Regions from separate parts of the Fenollaria massiliensis genome, predicted to be linked through region 1. Evidence: predicted binding sites of a transcription regulator. Region 1 holds the regulator's gene; the other holds the start of a gene.

What was found. The regulator HrcA, encoded in region 1, represses chaperone genes, less so after heat shock. The targets are predictions, from matches to a motif close to TGTTAGCACTCNNNNNNNNNGAGTGCTAACA.
Region 2: a site for HrcA is predicted at 7,772-7,802, ahead of M1R53_RS03930 (co-chaperone GroES). Genes of this name have one in related genera too.

What each region holds. Positions count from the first base shown of each region.
Region 1 is NZ_CP096649.1:1,019,166-1,035,651, reverse strand. It holds gene gatA (Asp-tRNA(Asn)/Glu-tRNA(Gln) amidotransferase subunit GatA) at 1-704, shown strand, start outside; gene gatB (Asp-tRNA(Asn)/Glu-tRNA(Gln) amidotransferase subunit GatB) at 705-2,132, shown strand; gene M1R53_RS05190 (N-acetylmuramoyl-L-alanine amidase) at 2,337-4,169, shown strand; partial or broken gene rdgB (RdgB/HAM1 family non-canonical purine NTP pyrophosphatase) at 4,179-4,739, shown strand; gene M1R53_RS07620 (HD domain-containing protein) at 4,800-5,345, shown strand; gene M1R53_RS05175 (leucyl aminopeptidase) at 5,345-6,790, shown strand; gene M1R53_RS05170 (lipid II:glycine glycyltransferase FemX) at 6,855-7,847, opposite strand; gene lepB (signal peptidase I) at 7,990-8,619, shown strand; gene lepA (translation elongation factor 4) at 8,629-10,434, shown strand; gene hemW (radical SAM family heme chaperone HemW) at 10,434-11,558, shown strand; gene M1R53_RS05150 (HD domain-containing protein) at 11,568-12,143, shown strand; gene hrcA (heat-inducible transcriptional repressor HrcA) at 12,328-13,338, shown strand; gene grpE (nucleotide exchange factor GrpE) at 13,349-13,870, shown strand; gene dnaK (molecular chaperone DnaK) at 13,897-15,741, shown strand; gene dnaJ (molecular chaperone DnaJ) at 15,898-16,486, shown strand, end outside.
Region 2 is NZ_CP096649.1:747,199-763,684, reverse strand. It holds gene M1R53_RS03965 (FtsX-like permease family protein) at 1-557, opposite strand, end outside; gene M1R53_RS03960 (ABC transporter ATP-binding protein) at 565-1,263, opposite strand; gene gltA (NADPH-dependent glutamate synthase) at 1,287-2,660, opposite strand; gene M1R53_RS03950 (sulfide/dihydroorotate dehydrogenase-like FAD/NAD-binding protein) at 2,660-3,520, opposite strand; gene M1R53_RS03945 (DUF2812 domain-containing protein) at 3,650-4,261, opposite strand; gene brnQ (branched-chain amino acid transport system II carrier protein) at 4,261-5,574, opposite strand; gene groL (chaperonin GroEL) at 5,813-7,438, opposite strand; gene M1R53_RS03930 (co-chaperone GroES) at 7,450-7,734, opposite strand; gene M1R53_RS03925 (DNA-3-methyladenine glycosylase family protein) at 7,876-8,766, opposite strand; gene M1R53_RS03920 (ABC transporter permease) at 8,759-9,994, opposite strand; gene M1R53_RS03915 (ABC transporter ATP-binding protein) at 9,984-10,889, opposite strand; gene M1R53_RS03910 (redox-sensing transcriptional repressor Rex) at 10,889-11,632, opposite strand; gene M1R53_RS03905 (response regulator transcription factor) at 11,701-12,297, opposite strand; gene M1R53_RS03900 (sensor histidine kinase) at 12,275-13,312, opposite strand; gene M1R53_RS03895 (hypothetical protein) at 13,439-14,080, opposite strand; gene M1R53_RS03890 (hypothetical protein) at 14,071-14,784, opposite strand; gene M1R53_RS03885 (ABC transporter ATP-binding protein) at 14,781-15,443, opposite strand; gene M1R53_RS03880 (ABC-F family ATP-binding cassette domain-containing protein) at 15,573-16,486, shown strand, end outside.

The sequences.
Region 1 (16,486 bases):
AAATCACTTACACATATGACGATGCCATCAAGTATTTAAAAACACTTAAAGTTGGCGTGCCAAAAGAAGTTCTAGCAGATGAAAAAGATGATGAAGTCGAAAAAGCATATAGAGATAGCATCGATTTATTAAAGAATAATGGTGTAGAGATCGTTGAAATTGACTTAAAAGATCTTAAATATGCGGTTGCAACATATTATATAATCATGAATGCAGAAGCAAGTTCAAATCTTTCAAGATTTGATGGCGTTAAATATGGTCTTAGAGACTTTGATGCGGAAAGCCTTGAAGAGATGTATATTAAGACTAGAGCCGAAGGTTTTGGCCCTGAAGTTAAGAGAAGAATATTATTTGGAACATATATACTTAGCCAAGATAAGGACAGAGACTATTTCCAAAACGCATTAAAGGCTAGAACACTTCTTATAAATGATTTTAAACAAGCATTTAAAATGGTGGATACCATCTTGGTACCTACATCGCCTATAATGCCATTTGAAATTGGAACAAATATTAACGATCCAATCAAGATGTATAACGCAGACAAATACACAGTTCCTGTTAATATAGCAGGTAACTGCGCTATATCCGTGCCAAGCACTAAAGAACATATATTAAATTCAGGCATGGAATTTATATGCGATAACTTAGAAGACAATAAGCTTTTAAAGATTGCTTATGCTTATGAAGGGTTGGTGAAGTAGATGGCTTATAAAACTATAATCGGACTTGAGATACACGTCGAGCTAAAGACAAAGACAAAGATGTTCTGTCATTGTAAGAATGAATTTGGTGAAGAAGCAAACACCAATGTTTGTCCTATATGTCTAGGACTTCCAGGAGCTTTGCCACAAGTTAATAAAGAGGCAATCAATTTCGCAATCAAGGCAGGCCTTGCCATGAATTGCAAAATTCATCAGCATACTAGATTTGATAGAAAGAGCTATTTTTACGCAGACCTTGTAAAAGGCTACCAAATAACACAAGATGAGCTTCCTTTATGCTACGAAGGTCATATAAATATCGAGGATGAAGATGGCAATGACAAAAAGATTAGATTAATTAGAATACACGTCGAAGAAGATACAGGCAAGTCACTTCACACTGATAAAGGCGAAACACTTCTTGATTACAATAGAAGCGGAGTTCCTCTTATAGAGATAGTTACTTATCCAGACATGAACTCAGCTAAAGAAGCGAGAGAATTTTTGGAAAAACTTAAGGCAACAGTTATTTATCTAGGCGTTTCTGATGGTAAGATGGAAGAAGGTTCACTAAGATGCGATGTTAATGTCAATGTGGCCGACACAGAAACTGGAGTTAAGACAAATATCTCAGAAATTAAAAATATTGGTTCATTCAGAGGCGTTGAAAAAGCCATAGAATTTGAAGTGTCAAGACATATCGCACTTCTTGAAAAAAGCGAAAACACTAAGAAAGAAACAAGGAGATGGGATGAACTTAAGGGCGAATCTATCTTGATGAGAGAAAAAATTAAGGCAAATGACTATAGATACGCACCAGATGGCGATATTCCGCCAATGGATATACCTGACGAAATGATAGACGCAGTTAGAAAAGATATGCCAGAACTACCTGATGAAAAAATCACTAGACTAATGAAAGACTATGGCATAAGTAAAGACGACGCTAAGACACTTAGCCTTGATGTGAGCCTTGCAAATTATTACGAAGAGCTTGCAAAGAAAGTTGGCGACAACGCTCTAGCCCTTAACTGGCTACTAGGCGACGTACTAAGAAGACTTAAAGAAGATAACAAGAGCATAGATCAAATGCCATTTGCAATAAATGATCTTGAAAAACTACTTACACTTGTTAAGACAAACAAGATTAATAATAACGCTGGAAAGAAAGTTTTACAAGAGATGTTCAAGGCACCAGAAGATCCTGAAGCCATCGTAAAGAGACTTGGACTAGTTCAAGTAACAGACGAAGGAGCTATAGAAGCAGTAGTTGATAAAGTTCTTGAAGCAAACCCACAATCAATCGAAGACTTTAAGAATGGCAAGTCGAGAGCCTTTGGTTTCTTAGTTGGTCAAGTAATGAAAGAGATGAAGGGCAAGGGCAACCCACAAATAATAAACGAATTATTAAATAAAAAACTAAATTAATAGTATAGCATGAAAGGCACATCGAAAGGTGTGTCTTTTTTATGCCTTGTGATTGATAATTTTGAAAGAAAAATAATCGCAAGAGGATAATAATTTAAAATTATTTAATATAAGCAATTTAATTTATTAAATTTATGTAACAGTCTATCTAAATACTTGCAATTTAGCATAATTGATGTTAACATATTAATAGGAGGCATAGCTATGAAAAAAATTATTTTAGGACTGATTTTTATTTTTTGCGTTTTTACTACAAAAAGTGCTTATGCAAAAAACATTAATATAAAGATATCAAATAAAAATTATAAGGCAACATTAATTAATGTAAAGGTAGATGGAGAAAACAAGGTAAGTAAGGAGATGCCAAGTTTTATCTATCAAAAGAGAACTCTTGTTCCGATTAGATTTTTATCTGAAACTTTTGGAGCTATTGTTGACTGGAACAGCAAAACTCAAGCGGCTACTATATCCTTGGCAGATAAAAGCATAGTCTTAACCATTGATAAAGCTGAGGCAATAATTAATGGTGTTACTAAACCTATTGAAAAGGCTTATACACCAAGGCTTGTTAGGGTTAATGGTGGAAGTGCAAGAACTTATGTTCCTCTAAGACTTATATCTGAACTTTTTGGCTATGATGTATCATGGAACAATAAATCTCAAACTGCCATAATCAATACAAATACGATCATTGAAGAGGATACAAATGATGTTATCATCTTACCGAGCGGGGACGACGAGCCTGATCAAATCAAGCCTGACAATGATGCGATAAAACCAAATCCTAATGCAAATGACAATCCAAGCATAAAACCTAATCCGGATGGCTATGCTCATCTAACGAATGTAGTTTTAACTAGATATAATGACAAAGACGCGGTCTTATTCCAAGGCTTAAAGGGCAAGTACAAAGTGACTAAGCTTGATAATCCAGATAGGCTTGTACTTGATTTTGAAAAAGCAATCTTTGATGATCCAGAGCTTTATAGGGAATACAGTATTGTAATGAATGGCATCAAAGGCATTAGAGCGAGTCAATTCGCTGACAATGACACATCTAAGTCTGATAAGAATGTTAGGATAGTTATGGATATTGAAGACAATGCCATAGATTATCAAATTGATGAAACGAACGATGGACTTGTATTTTATATCAAAAAATCGATGAAGAGCTTTTATTCATACGATGGCAGAAATTTTGCTATAAAAAATACTGAGGGAAGGGTCTCTGAGCATACTTATGATGATTTAAGAAAAACTATTACCATGAGCGTTGAGACTAATAAAGATATAGAGACTGGTACTGAGAAATTTAAGGATCCATTTATAAGCTCGCTTGTGATTGAAAAAGCGGCCAATGGATATACATTCACCATAAATCTAGTGAGAAATGCACTTGTAGAAAAAAGTGATGACAGGGACGCTGACTATAGTCTAAGGCTAAGTAGGATAGTTAATAGCAAGCCATCTGATTATCTAATCATGATTGACCCAGGTCACGGAGGAAAGGACCCAGGAGGAGTATCAAAGATTGATGGTTCTAGTGAAGTTGACTTTATCCCGATAGTTGCTAGAGCTTTGGAGGCAAAACTTAAGGCTGCAGGCTACAATGTCATGAAAACTAATGATACTATCGATGAATATGTTGATATTTTTGAAAGAGCTAAGATGGCTAATAGTGTTAACGCAGATGTATTTATAAGCATTCATGCGAATGTTGCTGATTCACCAGCTGCATCTGGCTTTGAGGTTCTTTACTCGAGTGAAGCAAAGCATAAGAACAAGACTAGAAAGCAAACTGAATTTGCAAATTGCATTTTAAATGCTGTTGGTGAACTTGTTGGCAACAAGGGACGCGGTCTTAAAGAAGGCGCCTATGTTGTTACAAGAAATACAAATATGCCAGCAGCTCTGCTTGAGATGGAATTCTTATCGAGTAAGAAGGGGCTAGCACTTTTAAAGAGCCAAGCCTACCTTGATAAGATGGTTGATGGTTTATTTAACGGCATCGTAGATTATTTGAACAATTATTATTAGAGGTTATTTATGAAAAAAGTTATTGTTTCAACAAACAATCAAAACAAATTAAAAGAAATAAAATTAATATTTCACGAGCTAGGTTACGAAGTTCTTTCTAAAAAAGAGGCTGGCATAGATGATTTCGATGTCGATGAGACAGGTACTACATTAGAGGAGAATGCCTACATCAAGGCAAAGGCTCTTCGTGATATGGTAGATTGCGCTGTAATTAGTGACGACTCAGGCCTTTTCTGCGATGGACTTTATGGCGAGCCAGGCATTTACTCTGCTCGCTACGCTGGTGAGCACGGCGATGATCATAAGAACAACGAGCTTTTACTCAAAAATCTTGAGGGCAGAGACAGAACAGCTCATTTCAAGAGTGTCATCTGTTTTATAGATGAAGACAATAAAGTTTTCTATGGCCATGGCAATGTAGATGGTGAGATACTTTTTGAATACAGAGGCACAGGCGGTTTTGGCTACGATCCACTCTTTTTACCAAAGGGTCATGACAAGACTTATGCTGAGATAGGTACTGAAGAGAAAAATAAGTTTTCACACAGAAAAAGAGCCCTAGAAGATATTAAGGAAAAGATCTTACTTGAAGAAAAACACAAGGAGCTATATAAAAAAGTAGACTTTGCTTTGACACTTGATGAGATGAAAAATATTTTCAGAGTAAATAAGATTGCTGATGGCTCAAGAAGAGAGAATGACGCTGAACACAGTTTTCACGCAGCAGTACTTGCGCCAGTATTTAAGGACATGGGCAAGTTTGAGGTTGATGCAAATAAAACGGCGGTATTACTTTTGTATCATGATTTGATTGAGATATACGCTGGCGACACCTATTGCTATGATGTAAAGGGCAATGAGAGCAAGAAGCAAAGAGAGAGCGAAGCGGCTGATAAATTATATTCAAAACTTGATTCATTAGGCGCTGAGCTTAGAAAATATTGGGAAGAGTTTGAGGCGGCTGAGACAAACGAGGCAAAATATGCAAACGCTCTTGATAGATTCCAACCACTTTTGATGCATTTTGCATTTAACTCGCACTCTTGGCAAGATCACAAGATAACAAAGGAAGCCGTTCTTAAGAGGATGGCACCTATAAAGATATATTCAGACGAAATGTATGATTTTGTTTTGGATTATGTAGAAAGTCAATTTAAGAAAGAGGAGATGATTTAATGAAAATTACACTAAATGAAAAAAATGGTATCAAGGTATTACCAGTATTTGAAGATGAAAGAGATTTTTTTGAAAAATCAGTAGGACTTGATACTTTAGTAGAAAAAGAATACTTTACAGGCAAGGCAAGCGAAGTATTTGCAAAGCTTGGAGAAGATGAGATAATATATCTTGGTCTTGGCAAAAAAGCTGAGATTACTACAAAGAAAATTATAGTAGCTTTCTTTGAATTAGCAAAGGCACTTAGAAAGTACAAGATTAAAGACGCAAACATCATTTTCAATAAAAAGCTTGATGGCCTTTGCTACAAGACTACTATGAAAGCTATAGTTGATGGCCTTGCATGCTTTGATTATGATTTTGATAAATATTTATCTGATGATAATAAGCCAACAAAGCTTGGAACTATAAATATAGAAGTTATTGAGAACAAAAAAGATAAGGCTAAGGAAGCTGTTGAAGAGGCTCTTAACATTGCCGAAGGATATTCACTAACAAAGGATTTAGTCAATACACCAGCAATTGACATGTATCCAGAAGTTTTATCTAATAGAGCTAAGGAAGACCTTGAGCCGCTTGGAGTTACTGTTGAAGTTTATGGTAAGAAAGAGATAGAAGAACTTGGTATGAAGGCATTCTTAGCAGTTGCAGTTGGTTCAGACAAAGAGCCTAAGCTAATTGTTATGAAATATATGAATGGTGAAGCAGGCGATAAACTTACTGCACTTGTTGGTAAGGGCCTAACATATGACTCAGGCGGATATTGCATCAAGCATCCACAAGGCATGGCTACAATGCACATGGACATGGGCGGAGCAGGTGCAGTTATAGGTGCAATGCACGCTATCGCTAAGAACAAAGTTAAGAAGAACGTTGTAGCAGTCGTTGCTTCATGCGAAAACTTAATCTCAGGCAAGGCATACAAGACTGGCGACTTAATCGGATCAATGTCTGGAAAGACTATAGAAGTAGCTAATACTGACGCTGAAGGTAGACTTACACTAGCTGACGCAATTTATTATGCAGGCGAAGTGCTTAAAGCTGATAGGATAGTTGACCTAGCTACACTTACAGGCGCTTGTGTAGTTGCACTTGGTTCATATAGAACTGGAGTTGTAACAAATAACGATGAGTTTATGAATGAAATGGACGAAGCATCTAAAAAAGCTGATGAAAAGCTATGGGTAATGCCTAATGACGACGAGTACAAAGACATGGTTAAGGGAACTATGACAGATTTACTTAATTCAGTACCTGGCGGCGCTGGCATGATTACAGCTGGTATGTTCCTTGAAAACTTCGTTAAGGAAGGAACTCCATGGATACACATGGACATAGCGGGAACTTCAGATACTTCAAAGGACTACGCACAATATAAAAAAGGCTCAACTGGCGTTCCTGTTAAGACACTTTATTATTTAATAAATTCTGAACACACTTGCTAATAATTATTTAGATAAAGTTAAAGCTCTTCTCATTTTGATATGAGAAGAGCTTTTTTATGCAAAATTATTTATTTAAATATTTTTTATATGCTTCTTCGTCTAAAACTAAATCGAACTCACCAATAAACTCGGTAAAGTCTTCTTCGTTTAAGAAACCTCTTTTGAATCTATATAGACCATCTTCATCGTCAAGCTTAAAAATGCCGCCGAAATCATATTTCTTAGCGCCATGCTCCTTCGCATATTTAATCATTTCCCACTGCATTTGATAGTTTGGCATAAAATTTCTGTGAAGATTGTTTGAAGCGCCATACATATACCAAGCGTAGTCCTTATACATAATGAGTATTGCGCTCGATAGAGGAGTTCCTTCATAGTCTGATAAAAATATCTTAGCGTCGTAATTATCTATAAGCCTTTTGAAATATTCTTTTGGTCTATAAGTGATACCGTTACGCTCAGCCATGACCTTAGTCTCTTCAAAGAAGGTATTTAGGCCCTCATCACTTTGTGAGATCCTTGTCGTAACGCCTTTTCTGTAGCTTAGGCGTATGTTGTAGCGCGTCTTTGAGTGGAAGCCTGCTAAAACATCGTCCTCACTTTTATTTATATCGATGATGGCATTTCGCCTTGGCTGAATAAAGCTGTGTTCATCAGCGCCTCTCGTTCTTATTTTTAATTCTGTATCCTTATATAAACGGGTAAGTTTATCATCATAGGCAATGGCTGGGTCGAATCTTAATAAAAATGCGTCTTTAAACTTATCTAATTTTTTCACTTCATTAACTAAGGCTAATACAGTATCTTTATCATATATATCACAGACAGGTCCACGATTGGCATAAAGAAGCCACTTTCCATCTATTGCTTTGATAGACAAAATGCTCATAGCAGCAATTATCTCTCCACCATCTTCTAAATAAACATAGTCTTCATACCAATTATTTTTAATTTTCGCCCAAGCTCTGTCTTGAGTTAAAAAGCTATATTTAGAGTTTTTTACGAATTCATCGTAGCACTTTATTTCATTTGCATCGTTTAAATTTAATATTGACATCTAATTTATCAACTTCTTTCTATAATTACTAATCTATAAACATTATAACATAAACTGAGACTACTTGCATAATAATAAAAATTTTCATCATTCTTTGTAATTCGTGGTCAAAATATGATATAATTATAAAGGAGGTTTTTTTATGGAGAACAATTTTAATGATAATAATATAAATGAAAATATTGATATAAACGAAGAAGTAAAGGCAGCTAGTGAAAATGAAGTATTAGAAGCGGCAGAGGCGATGGCTAAGGCAAAACAAGATGACATCAAGTCGTGGATATTCTCAATAGTTGTAACAGTCGCCATCACTTTATTTTTAGTAAACTTTGTTTTTGCCCTAACAAGGGTTGAGGGCATATCGATGGAGCCGACTCTACATACAGGCGATAGGGTCTTCGAATGGAAGCTATTTAAGTACTTCAAGGAGCCAAAGAGACAAGAAATTGTTGTTATTAGGGGCGAAAAAACTAACGGTGACCACTATATCAAGAGACTAATCGGTCTTCCAGGTGATGTTATAGACATAATTGATGGAGAAGTTTATGTCAATGGTGATAAGCTCGACGAACCGTATTTAGACAGAAAAACTAGTGAGCAAAACGGCAATCACTGGGTTGTACCAGAGGACTCATACTTTGTTATGGGGGACAATAGAGAAGGAGGCAACTCCTACGATTCAAGAAGTTTTGGACCGATAAAGAAATCATATTTACAAGGTAAGGCCTTATTTAGATTTTGGCCTTTGAATAAATTAAAATTATTTAGATAGGATGATAAGATGGATCAAAAATATATACGTAACTTTTCAATCATAGCGCACATCGACCACGGTAAATCTACTTTGGCTGATAGAATCATTGAAAAGACTGGATTACTTACTCAAAGAGAGATGCAATCACAAGTTTTGGATAGCATGGATCTTGAAAGAGAAAGAGGAATAACAATTAAATTAAAGGCGATACGCTTGATTTATAAGGCAAAAGATGGACAGGACTATATTTTTAACTTGATAGACACTCCTGGTCACGTCGACTTCAACTACGAAGTAAGTAGGTCTCTTAAGGCGTGTGAAGGCGCAGTACTTGTTGTTGACGCAACTCAAGGCGTTGAAGCGCAAACGTTATCAAACGTGTACTTAGCTATAGATCAAGATTTGGAGATACTTCCTGTTATTAATAAGATGGATTTACCAAGCGCAAGACCAGATGAAGTTAAGGAAGAGATTGAGGACATCATAGGCCTTGACACTAGTGAAGCGCCTCTAATTAGCGCAAAGAGCGGCCTTAACATAGAAGACGTTTTAGAGGACATCGTTAAAAATGTTCCACCACCAAATGGTGACAAGAACAAGCCACTTAAGGCGCTAATATTTGACTCAATATATGATGCTTACAGAGGTGTTATCTGCTACATCAGAGTTTTCGATGGCGTTATTAAAAAAGGTACAAAGATTAAGATGATGCAGACAGGCTCTGTATTTGAAGTTGATGAAGTTGGCGTAAATAACACATCTTTATTAAAGAAAGACACTCTTGAAGCAGGCGAAGTAGGTTATTTCACTGCGCAGATTAAAAATGTGAAGGACGCAAGAGTTGGTGATACTATCACTTATCTTGACAATCCAACAGCTGAGCCACTTAGCGGATACAAAAAAGTTGTACCAATGGTTTATTGCGGTATATATCCAGCAGAGGGCGAGGACTTTAACAGCGTTAGAGAGGCTCTTGAAAAACTTCAAGTTAATGATGCATCACTTATTTTTGAAGCAGAAAATTCAGTTGCCTTAGGCTTTGGTTTTAGATGCGGCTTCTTAGGACTACTTCACATGGAGATAATTACTGAAAGACTTGAAAGAGAATTTAATCTAAATATAATCACAACTGCACCATCAGTTATTTATGAAGTTCATAAAAAAGATGGTTCAACGATATTTATACAAAACCCATCCAATCTTCCTGATCCAAGTGAAATAGATTATATGGAAGAGCCAGTCGTTAACGCTGAGATCATGACTCCAAAGGAATATGTAGGCGCCATCATGGATATTTGTCAAAATAGGCGTGGTGAATTTATAAATATGGAATATCTTGATCAAACAAGGGTTACACTTCATTATAAAATGCCACTAAATGAGGTTATATATGATTTCTTCGATGCACTTAAATCAAATACAAAGGGCTATGCATCGCTTGATTACGAAATCTCAGGCTATCAAAGAAGTGAGCTTGTTAAGGTCGACATACTTATCAACGGAGACCTTATCGACGCGTTCAGTTTGATTTTACACGAGTCAAACGCTTATGAAAGAAGTAGATCCATTGTCGAAGGACTAAAGGACGTTATACCAAGACATCAATTCCAAATACCTTTACAAGCGGCTATCGGCTCAAAGATTATAGCGAGAGAAACTATCAAAGCGCTTAGAAAAGACGTTCTTGCGAAATGCTACGGCGGCGATATTTCAAGAAAGAAAAAATTACTTGAAAAGCAAAAAGAAGGTAAGAAGAGGATGCGCCAAATTGGCTCAGTAGAACTACCTCAAGAGGCTTTCCTTTCAGTATTAAAGTACAAGGAAAAGAAATAATGAATAAATTAGGAATATATATACATATTCCTTTCTGTGAAAGAAGATGTAAATATTGCGATTTTACATCTTCTATTTTTAATCAAGACAGAATGAAGGATTATGTAGAGCATTTATTATTAGAGATAAAAAATAATAAAGAGCTATTAAAAAATTATATTGTCGATACTATATTTATAGGTGGAGGCACGCCATCTTTATTAAGCATAGATGAAATTACTAGCCTTGTGAATGGTTTAAATGAGGCTATAAACTTAGATGAAAATTATGAATTTACCATAGAAACAAATCCAAACTCAATAAGTGAAGAAAAATTAATAGCTTATAAAAATTTAGGAATAAACAGAATTTCTATAGGGGTGCAAAGCTTTAACGATAGACTACTTAGAATTATTGGTAGGCTTCATACAGGTGAAGAAGCGAGAGAAAAAATTAAATTAGCGAAAAAATATTTTGACAATCTTAGTCTTGATTTTATTTTTTCACTACCGACAGAAACTTTATCAGATGTAATCGATTCCATTGACATAGCAAAGGAACTAGGCGCGACGCACGTATCGCTTTATTCACTTATACTTGAGGAAGGGACTAAACTTAGCACTTTGGTAGACAGAGGCGTTTATAGAGTGAATGATCAAGTGACAGATAGGCTCATATATAGAAAAGCAAGCGAGCACTTGGAAAAACTTGGCTACAAGCAATATGAAATCTCAAACTTTGCTAAGGACAATCGCTATTCAAGGCATAATTACAAATACTGGTCCATGGATGAGTATCTAGGCCTAGGTATGGCGGCACACTCATTTATTAAAAATAAAAGATTTTTTAATGCGAGCACATTTAATGAGTACTTTAACGATGTGAAGAAAAATATTTATCACGATGAAGAAAATTTATCAAAAGAAGATAAAATTACTGAGTATATAATTTTTAAATTAAGGACGAATGAAGGCATAATTATAAATGAGATCAATAAAAATTTCGATATAGATTTTGAAGATATATATAAGGAAGAATTAAAAAAAGCGACACTTGAAAAACTATTAAAAAAAGATGGCGGAAGATATTCTTACACAGAGCTTGGCAGGGACCTTGCTAACCAAGTAGAAATACTTTTTGTATAAGGAGAGGCTATGATTGATATAATTAAAAAAGCGATTGAGTACCTAGAAAATATTTTTAATGGCAACTCGGACGGACACGGCGCAGATCACAGCCTAAGAGTTTATAATAATGCATCTTTGATAAGAAAAGCTTATGAATGCAATGAGCTTTATGTAGACCTTGGAGCTTTGCTTCATGACGTCGACGATCATAAGCTATTTAAGAATAAAAATAATGAAAACGCAAGAAAATTTTTAGTTGAAAATGATTTTGATAGTGAAGCAATTGAAGATATTGTTGAGATAATCAATTCAGTTTCATTTACAAAAAATAAAGGTACTAAGCCAAAAACACTTGAAGCATGCATAGTACAAGATGCTGATAGGCTTGACGCGATAGGCGCAATAGGCATTGCGAGGACTTTTATGTATAGCGGCAAACATGAACGCGGCATAGAGGACTCATTAAAGCACTTCGATGAAAAGCTATTATTATTAAAAGACATGATGAACACTGACGAAGCAAAAAGGCTCGCCCAAAAAAGAGATAGCTTTATGAAAGAATTTTTATCAGAAATAAATGCTGAGCTTAGCTATAAAAAATAAATATCTGTAGAAAAGGCGATTTTATCGTCTTTTTTTATGCTTTTTGAAAAAATTTTATAAAAATTGTAAAAAAAAGTAAATATTTTTGAAAAAAGCTTGATTTTTTTATTATTTTGGGTATAATAGAAATAGAGTTAGCACTCACTGAGTAAGAGTGCTAACAAAAACGATGGAAGGTGATCAATTGGATGAGAGAAAATTAAAGATTTTAAAAGCTATAATCAGCTCATACAATGAAACTGGTGAACCGGTTGGCTCGAGACTTGTCGCCAAAGACGACTCCATTGGTCTTAGCTCAGCAACTATTAGAAACGAGATGCAAGACCTTGAAGAAGCGGGCTACTTAATCAAAACTCATCTTTCTAGCGGAAGAGTGCCATCGCAAAAGGCATATCGCTTGTATGTTGACATGGTACTTCAAAAAGACTTCGAAAAATTATCTTCATCAGAAAAGAAATTTTTCTTAGATGATATAAAGGACAAGTCAAAGAACTTAGATAGTATGATAGGAAAGATGTCAAAAGTTTTGTCAAGCTTAACTGATTTTACATCACTTGCTTATATAAGGAAGAGTGGCGAGACAAAGTTAAAGAGCTTGGAGCTTTTAAAAGTTGATGAAAATAAAATTCTTGCCATCTTTGTATATGAAGACTTTGCCATTGACAAGAAATTGATAACGCTTAATGAAGATATAAATGAAGAAGAACTTAATTATTTTAAAGAGATTTTAAATAAAAACTTAGCAGGCAAGTCCATAAACTCGGTTGATTTTAACACACTTAAATATGAAAAGGACAGCCTTCTTAAATACAGAAGCATTTTAGATAGCGTTTTAGAAAAGTTTTCACAAAAAGACGAAAAGAATAATGCAAATAGCATATTCCTAGAAGGAATAAATAAGATTTTAAATTATCCAGAGTATTCAAATTTTGATAAGGCAAAAGAATTAATCGAGCTTCTCGAAGACAAAAAGGGCCTACTAAATTTACTTGAGAGCGAAAATTTGGATAAAGATCTTGTTATTAAGATAGGTAATGAGAATGATATCGACATATTTGATAATATTGCCTTAGTTCTTAAGAATGTAAACATCTTGGATAATGAAGTTACTTTTGGTTTAATCGCACCAATGAGAATTGATTACAAAAAAGTTCTTTCTATATTTGATGATTTTTATATGGATGATTTATTTTAGGAGGGATTAGATGAAAAAAGATAAAACAATAGATATGGATGAAGAAAAGCTTATAAATGAAGAAGCTGAAGAAAGTCAAGAGAAAGCTGTAAGTGAAGAGCAAGATGGCGTGTCATCTGAAATAAATGATCTTCAAACAAAGCTTGTGAGACTTCAAGCAGACTTTCAAAATTATAAAAAGAGAGTAGAAAAAGAAAAGGACGACCTAGTATCGATAGGCGTTGTAAGTATTGCAAATGAAATACTTCCTGTCATAGATAACTTTGAAAGAGCCTTGGAGCATGAAGGTGACAGCGCTTCGTTTAAGGAAGGCATGGAGCTTATCTACGAAGGATTAAAAAATGCTCTCAAAGCAAAGGGCATAGTTGAGTTAAAAGCACTAGGCGAGGACTTCAATCCCGATTTTCATCAAGCGGTATCTATGGGCCACAACGATGAATACAAAGAAAATCAAGTCATAGAAGTTTTATTAAAAGGTTATGAATACAATGGCAAGGTTATTCGCCATGCCATGGTTATTGTAAATAAATAAGAAAATTATTAAGGAGGAAATATATTATGGGAAAAATAATTGGTATTGACTTAGGTACAACAAACTCTTGTGTATCAGTAATGGAAGGTGGAGAAGCTATAATCATTCCTAACGTTGAAGGTAACAGAACCACTCCATCAGTAGTTGCTTTCACAAAAGACGGAGAAAGATTAGTAGGAGAAACAGCTAAAAGACAAGCTATAACAAATCCAGATAGAACTATATCATCAATTAAAAGAGAGATGGGCAGTAACTATAAGATTGACATAGACGGAAAAGATTATACACCACAAGATATATCAGCAATGATATTACAAAAATTAAAATCAGACGCAGAAAGCTATTTGGGAGAAAAAATTACAGAAGCAGTTATCACTGTTCCTGCATATTTCACAGACGCTCAAAGACAAGCTACAAAGGATGCTGGCAAGATCGCTGGCCTTGAAGTAAAGAGAATCATTAACGAGCCAACAGCAGCAGCACTTGCTTATGGTATGGACAAAGAACATGGTCAACACAAGATTATGGTATATGACCTTGGCGGAGGTACATTCGACGTTTCAATCCTAGAAGTAGGCGACGGCGTTTTCGAAGTACTAGCAACTAGAGGTAATAACAAGCTTGGTGGAGACGACTTTGACCAAAGAATTATAAATTATATAGCAGAAAACTTTAAAAAGGAAAATGGCGTAGACTTAACTCAAGACAAGATGAGCCTACAAAGATTAAAAGAAGCAGCAGAAAAGGCTAAGAAAGAGCTTTCTACTACAATGACAACAAACATCAACTTACCATTCATATCTGCTACAGCAGCTGGTCCACTTCACTTGAACATGGACTTAAGTAGAGCAAAGTTCAATGAACTTACTCATGACTTAGTTGAAAAAACTACTGAACCAGTTAGAATGGCTATAAAAGATGCTGGTATTGAAGCAAAAGACATCGACAAAGTATTATTAGTTGGTGGTTCAACAAGAATCCCAGCTGTTCAAGAAGCAGTTAAACAAATCATCGGCAAAGATCCTCAAAAGGACATCAACCCAGATGAATGCGTTGCCATCGGTGCATCAATCCAAGGCGGCGTATTAACAGGTGAAGTTAAAGACTTATTATTACTAGACGTAACACCACTATCACTTGGTCTAGAAACACTTGGCGGAGTAACTACAAGACTTATCGAAAGAAACACAACTATTCCAACAAAGAAATCACAAATATTCACAACAGCATCTGACTCACAAACATCAGTTGATATACATGTACTTCAAGGTGAAAGAGAGATGGCAGCTGACAATACAACACTTGGCCGCTTCCAACTAGAAGGTATAGCACCAGCACCAAGAGGAATCCCTCAAATCGAAGTAACATTTGATATCGACGCCAATGGTATTGTTAATGTATCAGCAAAGGATTTAGGTACAGGTAAGGAACAAAAGATTACTATCACAGCTTCATCTAACTTATCAAAAGAAGATATTGATAAAAAAGTTAAAGAAGCAGAAGAATTTGCTCAACAAGATAAGAAGAAAAAAGAAAATATTGAAGTAAAGAATAATGCGGATCAAATGATATATCAAACAGAAAAACTTATGAAGGACCTTGAAGGCAAAATTTCTGAAGATGAAAAGAAAGACATCGAAGCAAAACTTGCTGATCTTAAGAAAGCTAGCGAAGGCTCAGACTATGACGATATGAAGAAGAAGACAGAAGATTTAACACAAGCCTTCTATAAAGTTTCTGAAAAGCTTTATAAACAAAATGCAGAAGCAGGTGCAGCTGGAGCTGAAGCAGGCGCACAAGGCTCTGAAGAACACAAAGGTGACGATGACGTAGTTGATGGTGACTACGAAGTAGTTGACGACGATAAATAAATTTATTAGATTTTGATTAAGAAGAATGGAGAAAAGCTTCATTCTTCTTTTTTTACATAAAATAAAAGAATTTCATTAGGCTTTTATTTTTCTCACATTTTTGGTATAATATAATGTATATGAAAAATATTTTACATTTTAGAAAGGGTGTAAGTTTTGAAAGATTTATACGAAGTTTTAGAGATAGAATCAACTGCGACTGAAGCTGAGATAAAAACTCAATATAGGAAGCTTGCTAAAAAATATCATCCAGACCTAAATCCAGGAGATGCAGAGGCTGAAGCAAGATTTAAGGAGATATCTGCCGCTTATGAAGTTTTAGGCAACGCTGAGAAGAGAAAGCAATATGATACATACGGCGAATCGATGTTTCAAAATGGTGGCACAGGAGCTGCAGGATACGGCGGTTTTTCTGAGGATATATTTAGTGATATCTTTGATATTTTTGGAGGCGGTTTTGGCGGTTTCTCATCAGGTGCTGCACAAAGCAAACGTCCAATGTATGGCGAGGACGTAAGATATAACCTTACCATAGACCTAGAAGATGTTTTAAATGGAACTCAAAGAGAGATTGAGATAGAGAGAGTCGAAGAGTGCTCGCATTGCCACGGAAGCGGAGCAAAAGATAAGGACAGCAAGAAGACTTGCAAGACTTGTTCTGGCAGAGGAAGCGTTAGAAAAGAGAGAAGAACAGCTTTTGGCGTATTCGTTCAAACTGAAGTTTGCCCTGACTGTCAAGGCGCAG
Region 2 (16,486 bases), 270 kb from region 1:
CCTTTCATGACAGTTGACATATTCTCAGCAGAAACAACTTTACCAACTACTTTAAATTTATAATTTTTCAGAATTTTTTTGCTTTCAAAATCAAATTTAGACTTTTTACTATCAAACTCTATAGTATCCCCTATATTAAAAGCGTTTTTTATAGGATAGGCATCAACAACTATCTCTTCATTATTTTCTGGCATTCTGCCCTCAATAAGTTTAGGCATAGAAATTCTTTCAGGAAGCGATTCAAGGTTTATTATAGATTCGCTGCCTTTTTCAAGTACATCCTCACTATAAACATATTCAATGTCTTTAATATCAGCTTCAGACTTTATTATATCCTTATCCTTATCTTCTAGAGAAAATTGTGAATTTAAATAAACATCCGCAAGATTCGACTCGTCTATAAAAGTATCTGCTGTTTTTCTCATAAGAGGTCCAACAGATTTTAAACCAGTATAAACAAAAACGCCTAGAGTGATTAAAAGGACTATAGAAATGAATCTACCAGTAGAATTTTTTATCTCTCTAAATATATCTTTCCATAATGCTTTTTTCTTCATAAGATCACTACCATTCTATCTCATCTATGGATTGAATATTCTCATTCACATACATATTTCTTACTTTTGAGTCATTAATCTCTATAACTCTGTTAGCAATTGGAGTGATGGCTTTATTGTGAGTAATGATAACAACTGTATTTCCGTCTTCCAAGCTTCTTCTTTGCAATAATTTTAATATCTTTTTGCCTGTATGATAATCTAGTGCTCCCGTTGGTTCATCACATAATAATAACTTTGGATTTTTTGCAATAGCTCTTGCTATAGCAACTCTTTGTTGCTCGCCACCTGAAATTTGTGATGGGAAGTTATTTGCTCTATCCTCTAGACCAACGTCTCTCAATACTTGCATTGGATCAATGGCGTCCTTAACTATTTGACTAGCTAGTTCAACATTTTCAAGGCAAGTTAAGTTTTGAACTAAGTTATAAAATTGAAATACAAAGCCTATATCATATCTTCTGTAAGTGGTAAGTTCTTTTTCGTTGTATTTTTGTATGTCTTTGCCATCAATTATAATTTCCCCTTCATCAGCTGTATCCATACCTCCGATAATATTTAATAGAGTTGATTTACCAGCTCCTGATGGACCAACTATAACAACTAATTCACCTTTATTGAATGAAAAATTGATGTCATTATTAGCAACAATAACGCTATCACCCATCTTATATCTCTTATACATGTGTTTTACATCTACAAACATTTTCTCACCACTACCTTAAATAATTATTTTGAAAGTGCCTCGTCAATAGCTTTAGCAGCTTTTTTACCAGCACCCATGGCTTCAATAACTGTAGCACTACCTGTTACTACGTCTCCGCCAGCATATACATAGTCACGAGAAGTTTTTTCTCCTTCATTAACTATAATGCCGCCTTTTTCGTTAAATTTAATTCCAGTACTTGTTTCTTTAATAAGTGGATTAGGTCTTGTTCCTAACGCCATAATTACAACGTCTGCTTCTATTTCAAATTCTGATCCTTCAATCTTAACTGGTCTTTGTCTACCAGAGGCATCAGGTTCTCCTAGCTCCATCTTAATGCATCTTACTTTATTAACATCACCGTTTTCATCAGCCAAAATTTCTACTGGATTAGTTAAGAACATGAAATTGATGCCCTCTTCTTTAGCATTTTCAATCTCTTCTCTACGAGCAGGCATGTCTTTATCTTCTCTTCTGTAGACAACTGTAACATTTGAGCCAAAACGTCTAGCTGTTCTAGCTGCGTCCATCGCTACGTTACCTGCACCAACTACAACCGTGTTAACACCTACTCTTATAGGTGTAGCTGTATCTTCTAAATACGCCTTCATTAGATTTGTTCTGGTTAAATACTCGTTCGCAGAGAAAACTCCGTTATAGTTTTCGCCTGGAATGTTCATAAATACTGGAAGTCCTGCTCCTGTACCGATAAATACAGCATCGTATTCATCTAATAATTCATCAACTGTTACTGTTCTTCCAACTATAGTATTTAGTTTAATCTTAACTCCTAGGGACTTAATATTTTCTATCTCTCTCTTAACAACAGCATCTTTAGGTAATCTAAACTCAGGAATACCATAAGTTAATACGCCTCCTGCTTCATGAAGAGATTCTAGCATAGTCACATCATAGCCAAGTTTAGCTAAATCAGCTGAACAAGTGATTCCAGAAGGGCCGCTACCTACTACAGCTACCTTTTTGCCATTATTTTTAGCATTCTTTGTAAGTCTAATGCCATTTTTCAAAGCATAATCGCCAGCATATCTCTCTAGTTTACCTATAGCGATAGGTTCACCCTTTCTTCCAAGAATACATGTCATTTCGCATTGGCTCTCTTGAGGGCAAACTCTTCCGCACACTGCTGGCAATGTAGTGTACTTAAATAATTCTTCTGCGGATTCCTTTGGATTATTATCAGCAAGTTTATGTATAAAAGCTGGTATATCAATATTTACCGGGCACATCTTGACACATTGGGGATTCTTGCATTGAAGACATCTTTTTGCTTCTATAATGCATTCTTCTTCAGTGTAACCATAGCATACCTCGTTAAAATTATTGATTCTTTCATTAGGATCTTGATATTTAATTTCAGTTCTTTTAAATCTATCCATTATCTCAATCCTCCTATCAAATTACAGAAGTGTTTACCTTCTTTTTCTATCTTAGAATATTGTCTAGATCTTCTTAAAGCTTCGTTCCAGTCAATCAAGTGGCCATCAAATTCAGGTCCATCAACGCAAGCGAATACAGTCTTGCCATCAACAGTCAATCTGCATGCACCGCACATACCGCTTCCGTCAACCATAATTGTATTCATTGATACAATAGTTTTAATATTATGCTCCTTAGTCTTTAAACAAGCAAACTTCATCATTATCATGGGACCAACAACAATCGCATAAGTATATTTTTTGCCTTTATTTGTAATTAAATCTTCAAGGCAGTCTGTAATAAGTCCGCTAAAGCCATAAGTTCCGTCATCTGTTGCTACATAAACGTTCTTAGCAACTTTTTTCATCTCATCTTCAAGTATGATCAGATCCTTATTTCTTGCAGCGATTATAACATCAACATCAACACCATGGTCATGCATCCACTTAACTTGTGGATAAACAGCTGCAGTTCCTAAACCACCTGCTAGGAATATGATTGATTCTTTTTTAAGATCTTCTAGTGGAATATTTATAAAATCACTAGGTCTACCAAGTGGGCCAGAAACATCCTTTAGTGAGTCACCTACATTAAGTGCTCCAAGCTTTTGTGTAGTTGAACCAATCATTTGTACAGCTATCATAACTGTGCCTTCTTCTGGATTACTATCACAAATAGTAAGAGGTAACCTTTCTGACTTTTCGTCAATAATAATAATTAAAAATTGTCCAGGTTCTGCTTTTCTAGCAATATCTGGAGCTTTTATGTACATAAGAAATGTATTTAAAGCAATATCTTTTTTTTCAATAATTTCGTACACTTTAAATCCCTCCTAAAAATAAATTTAAGTACTTAAATATAAGTATATAATATCACAAAACAATTAAATTTTCAATATTTAAAAGCAAATAGGCCCATGTTTATGAGCCTAATTTTTTTATTATTTTATTTAGCTTTTTTTACTTTTAATATATATATTCCTCTTGATGTTTAAAAATAATATAAACAATAAAATCAATGCTTCAACTGCTATCATAACTTGAACAAAAAATTTATTTTGTTCAAAACTTCCTCCAAGCAGTCTAAAATATGATAGTAACAATGGTATCATTAGTATTATGGCAAGTATGAGTTTATTTTCCATCTGTCTTTTATAATAATAAAGATTATCATCCTCGCCTAAAATTTCTTCAATGCTCTCAGCCACCTTTGGTTTCATAAGTACATAGATATGTGTTGCAAATAAGCTTGCCTTATAATTAATATCTTGTGAATTACTGTCAAATGTAGCAGCCATGAAAGAAAATAATGATATTTGAGAAGCACTTATTGGGTACTGAAAAATTTCTATATCATTTTTTCTGGCATAAGTTAAAAATGATCTAACATCTTTTTCAGGTCCTTTAAAATAATAAACTTTATATTCATATTTTGCTTCTGTTTTATCAAATTCAAAAAACGAACCCCTTAGGCTAGTTAATTTATAATTTTCCTCGCCTTGTTTATTAAGCCAATTTTCTAAGGAATATATTGGATCTAAAAATTTTTTAAACTTTTTCACTAAAGAACACCATCTTGATAACTATTGTTAAGAGCCATCTCAAGAACTATAAATGCAAAACCAAATACTACTGCTGGTATTACCCAAGCAAAACCTTCTGATCCAAGAGGAATTCTGTCAAGAAAGCTTCTGATTTGCTCGAATTTACCGATATTTGCAATTGTATCTAATAAACTTGCCATGAAGGCTCCAAGTGTAGCTCCTTTATATATTGCCTTATATTTAATCTTATGGTCAAATATATTTAATAAGATTATTACTATGGCAACTGGATATAAAACTGAAAGTATTGGACCTGAGAATGTTATAATTGAGTCTACGCCATTTGTTGCGACTATTGCACTGAAAAGACATGTAAATATAACTATGGACTTATATGTTAATTTACCATGAGTTAAGTCTGAGAAGAATTCTCCTGCTGTTGCAGTTAAGCCTATGGATGTAGTTAAGCAGGCTAAAGCAACTGTTAAGGCTAGAGCCACAGTTCCGTATTGGCCCATGATCTTATCAACCATAAATATTAAATTAGCAACTCTATTTGGATTTTCTATATCTATATTAAGATATTCGCTGCCAGTTCCTCCGATATAAACTAGTCCGCCATAAACAAAAGCTAGGCAGCATGCAGCTATAATACCAGATATAACCGTCATCTTAAACATATCTTTTTGGCTTGTATAACCTCTTTTCTTAACACTGCTGATTACTATAGTCGCCATGATTATAGAGCCGATGGCATCCATTGTTTGATAACCTTCTTTAAAGCCGTTAACAAAATTAAGTGCGACGCCTGTATTTTTTGGTGTGCCTATAGGATTAATTATTGAAGTTACAATTATTGTAAATAGTATGACTAATAGTATTGGTGTTAGTATTGAACCAATCTTATCAACTACTTTTGATTGATTTAATGTAAAGAATAGCGTGATACCAAAGAAAATTATTGAAACAAGTATTGGGCTAATGTTTCCAAATAATGGTTGAATCGCTATTTCGTATGTAGTGGCACATGTTCTTGGTATAGCTAGTAGTGGTCCTATACATATCATTATTAATGAACCGAATAGAATCGAGAATGTTTTATTTACCTTACCCGCAACATCATCAAGTCTTCCTCCTGCTTTAGCCGCTGCAACTACCCCAAGTATTGGCAAGCCTATACCTGTCATCATAAATCCTATCATCGCTAAGTACCATTTATCTCCGGATATGGCTCCTAATGTTGGTGGGAAAATTAAATTTCCAGCACCTAAAAACATTGCGAATAATGCAAAACCTACTACCATAGTGTCAATGATTTGTTTTCTTTTCACGTTTATCCCTCCATTACCATAGATATTATACTATATCTCTTAAGTAAAGTAAATATATTTTTAGCATTTTGTAACGTTGTAAAGTATTATTGTTAGTGCTGTTAGGTGCATTCAAATAACAGTGATAAAGCAAAAGGAAAAATTATTTATTTTAACTTTATTAATGTTTTGAAAGTTTGCACATAAAAATAACTCACAGCCAAGGCCATGAGTTATTTTATAATTTATTTATTTGATTCTACATCATTGGCATTCCGCCAGGCATGCCACCAGCCATTGGAGCATCATCTTTAGGGATGTCTGCTACTGCTGCTTCAGTAGTTAGTATCATTGATGCTACTGATGCTGCGTTTTGAAGAGCTGATCTAGTTACCTTTGTTGGGTCAACTATACCCGATTTAATCATATCAACGTATTTGTTGTTAAGCGCGTCAAAACCAACGCCAGGTTTTTCGTTCATAACGTTTTCAACTACAACTGATCCTTCTAAGCCTGCATTCTCAGCAATTTGTCTTACTGGTTCTTGAAGTGCTCTTAATATAATCTTAACGCCTGTCTTTTCGTCTCCTTCAAAGTCATCAACTATAGCTTCTAGTGCTTTGATTGAGTCTGCAAGTACAGTTCCACCTCCTGGTACTATACCTTCTTCAACAGCTGCTCTTGTAGCTGATAGAGCATCTTCTATTCTTAATTTTCTTTCTTTTAACTCAATTTCGCTAGCTGCACCAACTTGAACAACTGCTACGCCGCCAGTTAATTTAGCTAATCTTTCTTGAAGTTTTTCTCTATCGAAGTCTGAGTCAGATGCTTCGTATTGAGTCTTGATTTGTTTTACTCTTGCTTCAATTTCATCTTTGCTTCCTGCTCCATTAACAATAACTGTAGTTTCTTTATCAACTTTTACTTTTTGAGCAGTTCCTAGCATATCGATTGTAGCTTCTTTTAGATCATAACCAAGTTCTTCAGAGATAACTTTAGCTCCTGTTAATATAGCTATATCTTGTAGCATTTCTTTTCTTCTGTCGCCAAAGCCTGGTGCCTTAACTGCAACGCAGTTGAATGTACCTCTAAGCTTGTTAACAACAAGTGTTGCCATTGCATCGCCTTCAATGTCTTCAGCGATTATTAATAATGGTTTTGATTGTTTAACAATTTCTTCAAGTACAGGAAGTACTTCTTGTATATTAGTAATTTTCTTATCTGTGATTAAGATATAAGGATTGTCAAGTTCAGCTACCATCTTATCTGTATCAGTTACCATGTAGCTTGAAACGTATCCTCTGTCAAATTGCATTCCTTCAACAACTTCAAGTGTTGTGCCCATAGATTTTGATTCTTCAACAGTTATAACGCCGTCGTTACCAACTTTATCCATAGCATCTGCAATAAGCTTACCTATTTCTTTGTCTCCAGCTGAAATTGAAGCAACTTGTGCGATAGCATCAGATGATTCAACTTTCTTTGAATATGATTTGATGCTTTCAACAGTTTTTTCAACAGCTTTTCTGATACCGTTTTGTAATATCATTGGGTTTGCACCAGCAGCGATATTCTTAAGTCCTTCTCTAATTATTGCTTGAGCAAGAAGTGTTGCTGTTGTAGTACCGTCACCTGCGATATCATTTGTCTTAGTAGCAACTTCTTTTAATAATTGTGCTCCCATGTTTTCAAATTTATCTTCAAGTTCTATTTCTTTAGCAATAGTAACACCATCGTTTGTGATTAATGGTGAGCCAAAAGATTTGTCAAGAACAACGTTTCTTCCCTTTGGTCCAAGTGTTACTTTTACAGTATTAGCAAGAATGTTAATACCTTCTTCCATTTTATGTCTTGCTTCTGCATTGAATTTTATTTCTTTTGCCATATTAATACCTCCTAGTCTTCAACTACTGCTACGATGTCAGCAAATTTTAGTACAGTATATTCTACTCCGTCGATTTTTGCGTTTGTTCCCGCATAAGTTGAGAATATAACCTTATCTCCTACTTTAATTTCTTTAGCTTTTTTCTCGTCATTTGTAATGTCAGCGCCTATAGCTATAACTTCAGCCATAACAGGTGCTTCCTTTGAAGCGCTTGGTAGTACTATGCCTGATTTAGTTTTTTCTTCTGCTTCTAGTTTTTTGATAACTATCCTATCGGATAATGGTCTTAATTTCATAATCTATTCCTCCTTAAATATATATCTATCATTTTCTTGTTAGCACTCATCACTATTGAGTGCTAACAATTATATTGTAGTCAATATATAGTAAATATACAAGATAATATAATTTAATTTAAATGCTTTTATTTAATAATTTTATTTATTATCTACGTTTTTCTCTTCTTTTTTCATCTTTTTGAAATTTTCTCTCATATAGTAGAAGAGATATTGCTGAGCATAGCCTGATAAATCGCCAAATCTTCTTAAGCCATCTTCTTGTATAAGTTTCTTATTTCTCTCTTCTCCACCGTAATAAAGCTCTTCCATGACCCTTTTTACCCAAACATCTACTGGGAATGAATCAGTTCTGCCTAATCCAAAGAGCAATATGCATTGAAAAACTTTTTCGCCTATACCAGGAACCTCTAATAAGGTCTTTCTAATATCATCTATATTTTTTTCTTTCAGCTCATCAAAATTAATTATACCCTCTTGAACCATTTTTGAAGCAATTACAATTCTTTCTGATCTAAATCCAGCTCTTGCGTATTCTTTTATGTCTTCAGGTTTAGCATTAGAAAGTTCAAGTTGAGTCGGAAAGGCATAGTACTCTTCATCATCGAATGGATTATTTAATTTTTTGCCATACATCTGTGAAAGTTTTTTTATTGTGTTTTTTATATTTTTTATCTGATTATTAGCACTTATTATAAATGATATGTATGTTTCAAATGGATCTTGCTTAAGTATCCTCATACCTCCACCAAAACTAATTGCCTTTGTTAAAATCTCATCATTTAGAGATAGCTTTGCCTTTATCGCATCATAATCAGTATTTAAGTCAAAATAGTTTAAAATTTCATTTTTATCTGAAAAATCGCCAAGTATCTCGATACTATCATCTATAGAACGTGCTTCCAAAACCATGTCCCTAAATATAAACCTATATGCCTCATCATCTAGCTTTTTCCATCTGAATGCTTGACCGCACTCAAATATATGAGAAGGGACAAAGCTAGTCTGTCCCTTTAATATTATCTTATTCATTATTTTTATTCTTCTTATCCTCTCTTAATGCTTTAAACGCTTGCTTTAGTGTCATTCTGTTTCCGTATTGAAGTGTACCTAATCTGTATATGTCACAAGCTAATTTATAAATTAAATATGCTGATATTACAAGTATTGCAAATGATATAGCTACCTCAGCGATTGATATATTTAGCATACCTGCCCTTATAAACATGACAAATGGTGATGTTAGTGGGAAGTATGATAAGAATGTAACAAAGCTTGATTCTGATCCAGTAGTTAATGCAAATATAGCTCCAAAATAAGCAAGTACTATCAAAATAGTCGCCGATGATATTGATTGACTAACTTCTTCTATCTTATTAACTAGTGCTCCAAGTGTTGCAAATATAAACAAGTATAAGAAGAAGCCCGCTATCATAAACAAGATGAATGTTACAACCAATTGTATAGGTGCACTTGTAATGCTAAATATATCAGACCAGTATTCTTTATTAAATACATATCCAACGGCAAAACCTATAAATATAGCTGAAACTTGAAGTACAGCGCTAAATACTGTTGCTAAGACCTTGCTTAGTATCAAGTACTTTGGTTTAGTTGACGTGATTAAAAGCTCCATAGTTCTGTCATTCTTTTCTTTAGCTACTGATGTTGCAGTTATTTGACCATAAGTTAATATAATCATATATAATAAGAATAACAAGATATAAATTATAAAATAGTTTTGCTTAGAATCTTTTCCTAAGATGACTTCATTTATTTGATATTGATTAGCTTCTAAGGCTTTTATTTTAGAATAATCCAAGCCTTCAGCTTCAATAAGTTTTTTATATCTGTATTCATTTAAAGCCCCATCTAAGCTATCGCCCATATCAGTAAGTTTAGAGTTTAATACAAATTTTTGAATTGAGGCAGCATCGATAATTGCCCCTCTATCAAGTTCTTTACTTAATACATCATCTTTTAGCTTTTCTTCATCAGTATATAAATGAACTTCATAATTACTTAAAAAAGATTTTAATTCACTTTCATCAATACCATCATCATTTATGATTATTCCTAGCTTTTGAGTCTTATTAAATTCTTCAGTGATGGATTTGAATAAATTACCTTGAATAAGTCTTGGTGCAAAAGCTGCAAGCAAGGCTAAAGCAAAGAATATAGCAGTAGTGATTTTATATGATTTATTTTTTATAAGCTGTTTAAACTCAAATGAACTTATTAGTTTTATCTTATTTAGCATCGTTATCACCTACCGCTTCTATAAATATCTCTTCAAGACTTGGTTCGTATTTAGCTATAGCTCTAAAATTATCTTTATTTATAGCGTAATTAGCTAGTTCACTAGCTTTATCAGATGTTCTTACAATTATGTCATTGTCACTAATCTTGACATTATCTTGTCCGACCATATCAAAAATATCTTGTAAATAATTTACAGCATCATTGTAAAAACTTAGTCTTAATCTTCCCTCGCCCATATTTTTCTTAATTTCCTTAAGATTACCAGTCAAAACATTGCTTCCATCTTTAATAAGAGCAATATTGTCACAGAAATTTTCAACATGACTCATTTGATGAGATGAGAATATTAATAAAGTGCCTTCATTAACGGCCTCTTTGATTAGATCAATAAGTATTTGTGAGTTAACTGGGTCAAGACCAGAGAATGGCTCATCAAGAATAATGATGTCAGGCTTATTAATAAAAGTTTGTATGATTTGTATCTTTTGTTGATTACCCTTTGATAAGGTATCAAGATTTTTTGCCTTATATTCACTTAGCTTAACTTTTTCAAGCAGCTCTATAGCATTGTCATGACTTTCTTTTTTAGAAAGTCCCTTTATTCTTCCAAAGTAAATAAGCTGATCAAGTATAGCAGTTTTTGCGTACATACCTCTTTCTTCAGGCAAATATCCAAGTTTAATCTCTTTTCTATCAATTGGCGAGCCGTCAATCAGTATCTCTCCGCTATCAGCTTTAAATACGTCCATAAGTATCCTTATGGTAGTCGTCTTACCAGCACCATTCCTTCCTAAAAAAGCAGTTGAACTACCGGAACTAGTCTCTAAGTTAATTCCGTGTAAAACTTCTTTTCCAGCGAAGGATTTTTTAATATCAATTAATTCTAGTTTCATTAATTATTCTCCTTTCTGGGTCTGCCCCTCTTTTTTGACTCTCTATATTGTCCTAATTTTTTATCGTAAACAATATCTTTTGCTCTATTGACATAGTCATCACTTGTAAAAGTACCGTCATTTTTGCATTTAAGTAAATAGTTTAGCGTGAATAAGCTCTCTGATAAAGGTACATTCTCAACTATGATGTCCTTATCTAAATCAAGCACAGTCGGAGCAAAGTTCCATATCGCTTTTATACCAATTTTTTCGTAAGTTCTGGCAACGTCCCTCGCACTATTACTAGTAACAGCAATTACACCTATATCAATAGTATTGTTTTTAGCAAAATCTTCAAGCTCAGAAATATTTCTAACCTTGATACCATTAAAGCTAAGGCCAATCATATTAGGGTTACTATCAAATAGGCCAATAAACTTAAAGCCGCTTGATTCAAACTCACGCGACTGTATTATCGCTTGACCAATGTTACCAACGCCAGTTAAAATTAAATTCTTTTTATAATCAAGACCAAGAACGCCCTTGAGGTCCATATATATGGTCTCAACGTGATAGCCATAACCTTGTCTGCCCTCAGCGCCGAAAGTGTTTAAATCAGCCCTAATTTGAGACGAAGTAAATTTAGTGTACGCTGATAGCTCACTCGAAGAGACCCTATGTACGCCCCTTGCATATAGGTCTTCAAAAATCACATAGTATATGGGTAATCTTTTAATTGCATTAATTGTAATATCACGAGCCATATGTCCACACCTTTCATTATTATAACAAATATAGTATAACATATAGAGATTTTCTTAGCAATATTTTTTTACATAAGCGGGTCTATGTAACCAAGCTCCATAGCTTTATTAAATGCTTCTATAGCATTGTTTACTCCTAGCTTTGAATATATATTAGATATATGATTATATAGAGTTCTTTCACTAATAAATAATTTATTTGCTATATCTTTTTTATTACTGCCTTTAACTAACTCTTTCAAAACTATTTTCTCACTATCTGTTAATAAAGGCTTGTCATTGATATTAAAAATTTTATTTTTCCCTTCATTAACTCTAACTAGTCTTTCAATCAAATCATCAATTTCAACTGATTTATTGATAAAATCTTTAACACCTAGTTTATAAGCGGTCTCCTTATAGTTCTTAAGGTCATAAGATGTTAGTATAACAACGTTAATATCCGGATAAATTTCAAGCACTTCACCTATTAAATCAAGGCCTGTTTTTTCTGATTTTAAATTTATATCTAAAAGTGCTATGTCATAATTTTTTATTTGTAAATACTTGAATAAATCGTCTATTGTCGATACATAATCGCAAAACTCAATTTCATCTTGTTCTTCAAGAAGTAATTTTATCGAAGAGCCAAATAATTTATGATCATCTAATAATATTATCTTCATCATTTACCTCCAAAATTACTTTTGTTTTTAATATATCCTTATTTAATTCATGATCAAGACTACCAGAGTTCATATCAATTAAAAGCTTTAATAAAAGCAGTCCTCTTTTTGAATCATTAATCCGTTTGAAATCTTCATCACTGGCGCCATCGCTTTCAATTTCAATAATAATGTTTTTTTCTTCTCTATATAAATTGTAATTTAAAAAGCTTGCTTTTGAATGCTTGTAAATATTGTTAATAAGCTCCTTTGACACTACTGATACAAGTTTAATTAGTTTTACATCGCTTTCACTAAATAATTTTTCATCAATATTTAAATTAATATACAAACTTTTATTATATAATGATGAAACATTATCAATAATTGACTTTATTGATGTATTTATATCAGCTCTTTCAAAAAGATTTGCTTGATATAGTTTCATTATTTGTCTTGATTTAGACTCAAGATTAGATAAAACATTTTTTGCATATTCGACATTAGGATTTTTAAGTGAAAGATAGTTTATACTTGCATAAATATCCTGTATAATCTCATCGTGTATAACTCTTGCAAAATCATCTCTTTCCTCGCTCATATACTCTGCCAAATAATATAGTTTATATGTTTTTTCATAGCTAAGCTCTTTTTCTTTGATAAATATAAGGAAAAAGCTTTCAATCAGAAGCATAATTGTATGCATAAAGATATTAATTACAAATGAACTTATATCAAATAAATATATCATCAATAAAGATAAGATAGCTAGAAGAATCGTAAACACCTGTGCTGAAGCTTTAGATATTGGTAAGATATTTATATCTTTAGCGTGATCTATAAGTAAATATCTTTTCGCGTAAATAAATGAAGATACAAGACTAAGTATAATCAAAATATATTTATAATCAATATTCTTTTGTAAACTTAATGCTATGGGCACTATAGATAAGAAAGAAAATATAATTGTATATTTCTTTCCAATATTCTTATTTGAAAGCTCAGTGTAAATAAATATATATATTGTAAAAATCAATAGAAATGATACAAAGTTTATTATAGGAGCATCCTCTATACTTAAATTTAATTTATATAATATTCCCCAATAAATAATTACCGCTAAATGAGCTAATATAATTTTTAATAATTTTTTATACATAATTTAATAATAAGTAGTAAGTATCCTTTCATTTTTTGTATTTATACCCAATAATACAATTAAGACAATGAGTATTAAAGCTTTTATTATAAAATATAGTGCTAAAATATTTGTAAATATATAAGTAACATAAGATGCGCTTAAAATAATTATATGCAAAATAGCCAAACTTATCTGCAAGCTATTTATTTTGTTCATATTTGTAATATAAAGTATTGTATATATAATAAGTAAAGTATATATTAAACTTGTTATGAGTGTATTAAAAATTAAATAAATTGATAAACTCATTGTGTATATGCTTAAAACTATTGACGGAGCTAATATTATAAGTGTTGAAAAATATAATGATGCTATATAATTTATAATGATTTTATTTTTCGAAACACCATTAGCTAAGATAAACTCAATTCTTTTACTGATCTTATCATTTACAATTGTTGACTTTGTTAGTTCAATCGCGAATATTATAAACATCATAACTAAGCCATCGCTTTTTAATATCTGCATAATCATCTCATTATTAATGGCACTTTCTCCAATTAAAGCAGGTATTAGAGTAAAAATAAATGCCATAAAAGCCATTAGAAGTGCATTCTTATCAAGAATTTTTTCTATATCGTTTTTTATTAAGTCTAAGACCATGTGCCCTCCTTATTTATAACAGCTTCGTTACTTAATTTTTTATATTTAATTATTGACAAAGATGCAAATATTATTATAAGTACAATATTTATCCCTAATAAAACATATACTAAGTTTACATTATGCTTATCTATAAACTCTATAATATGCTTTGAAAAAGAAGCTACTAAATAAATTAATAAACTTGAAGCAAAGAAAACTAAATTTTTGAAAAACTTAAAATTTTTTTGATATAAGCTTATAATATTAAATAAAAGCACTTCAAAATACAGCATTATAAATAAACTGATATATACTGCAAATATTAATTTAAAATCAATTTTAAAATCGTATACAACGTAAGTCATAAAAAATAAAACAAATGATGGAATTGAAGAAATAACCCACATTTCTTTAGTATATGATCTTATTATATCTTTTATGTCAAATCCAGAGGCAAGTATAAATTCAATACGCTTATTTAATTTATCTTTCGCTGTTAAATTAACAACCATTGCGTTAGAGCCAATTATTGTAAAACCAAGTATAAATACATATAGCATTAATAACACATAAGCATCACCACGAGAGGCAAATACGTTTTTGTATAATAAAAAATTAAATCCAATTGCTATCAATAATGTTAAAATTATATTTAAACGTACATCAGTATCTTTTAATAAATATTTTCTACAAGCTTTATTGATATTTAAATTATCGTTCATTTTCTTCCCTCCTCAATAAATAATTCTTCAAGGCTTTCTCCCTTGATGTCATCAATGTTTTTTGTAAACAAAATTTTTCCATCTTTTATCATAGTAACCTTATCCGCAATCTTTTCTATCTCTGATAAATCATGACTTGTTATTACTATGGTTTTACCTTTATCTTTAAGTGTCTTTATTAAATCTCTTATTTGTACTCTAGATATAGGATCTACTCCGCTAGTCGCTTCATCTAAAAAAACTATATCTCGATTCATAAGAACTATAATTAATAACGACAATTTTCTTTTCATTCCTTTTGAATAAGTTGATACTTTTCTATCTAAATCATCACTTATTCCTAATAAATCACTATACTTTTTATATACATTGCTTGCATATCCAAAGTACAAACCATAAATTTTAATATTTTCTATACCTGTTTTGTCTTCATACAAGTAATCATTCTCAAGAAGCATAGCATGGTCACCATTAACAATAACACTACCTTTGTCTTCTTTGTATAATCCTGTTAATATTCTTAGTAAAGACGTTTTGCCAGAGCCATTTGGTCCAACAATTGCATGAACCGTGTTAGCTTCTATCTCTAATGAAAAATCATTATATAGCTTTTTCTTCTTAAAATTTTTGCTCATATTTTTTACTTCAATAATATTCATAATAAACCTCCTATGTATTATTTGTAATTTGATTATATATTGATTAATATCAAAATTCATGAGTAAAAACTGCAATTTTATCTTATTTTCATCTTGTAAAATATGTTATAATATAGTCGAGGTGTTTTTATGACTATACTAGCGTGTAATAATATAAAAAAAATTTTTATAGACAAATTAATTTTTGAAAACGTTTCTATTAATATAAATGAAGGCGAAAAAGTTGCTATAGTTGGTATGAATGGTACTGGTAAGTCAACTTTACTAAACATATTATCTGGTATGCTTAATTATGATGAAGGCGATATATTTATTTCTAAAGACACTAAGATTGCCTATCTTGAGCAAAATACAACTATCAGAAGTAATTTAAGTGTTTATGATGAGATGAAAAAGTCTATGAAGCACTTGACTGATCTTGAAGAGGAGCTTAGAAATTTTGAGGATATCATTGCAAAGGACCCTAGTCAAGAGAATATGGATAGATACGCCTTTTTACTTGAAGACTTTGAAAAGAAAGGTGGATATACATACGATGCTGAGATAAAAAAGGTTTTAACTGGTCTTGGCTTTGGCGAAGAACAGTTTGATCAAGCATTTAACTCTCTAAGTGGTGGACAAAAGTCTAAGCTAATGCTAGCTAAGGCACTTATACAAGAGTCTGACATACTTTTCTTGGACGAGCCGACTAACCATCTTGACATTGACTCAATGGAATTCCTTCAAGACTACATCAATTCATTCTCAAAGACTGTTGTTATGGTCAGCCACGATAGATATTTTTTAAATGCTACTTGTAATAAGGTAATACTTATAAAGGATCACAGTACTCACGAGTATAATATGGGCTATGAACAATATATCAAGCAAAGAAAGATAAATGAAGCGATTCAAGAGAAAGCTTATATCAATCAGCAAAAAGAGATTGAAAGACAAAAAGAAATTATCAGAAGATATAGGTCCTACGCTACTGAAAAGAGCATTATAAAGGCAAAATCGCGTGAAAAGATGCTTGCTAAGATTGAGCTATTAAGCGATGTTAA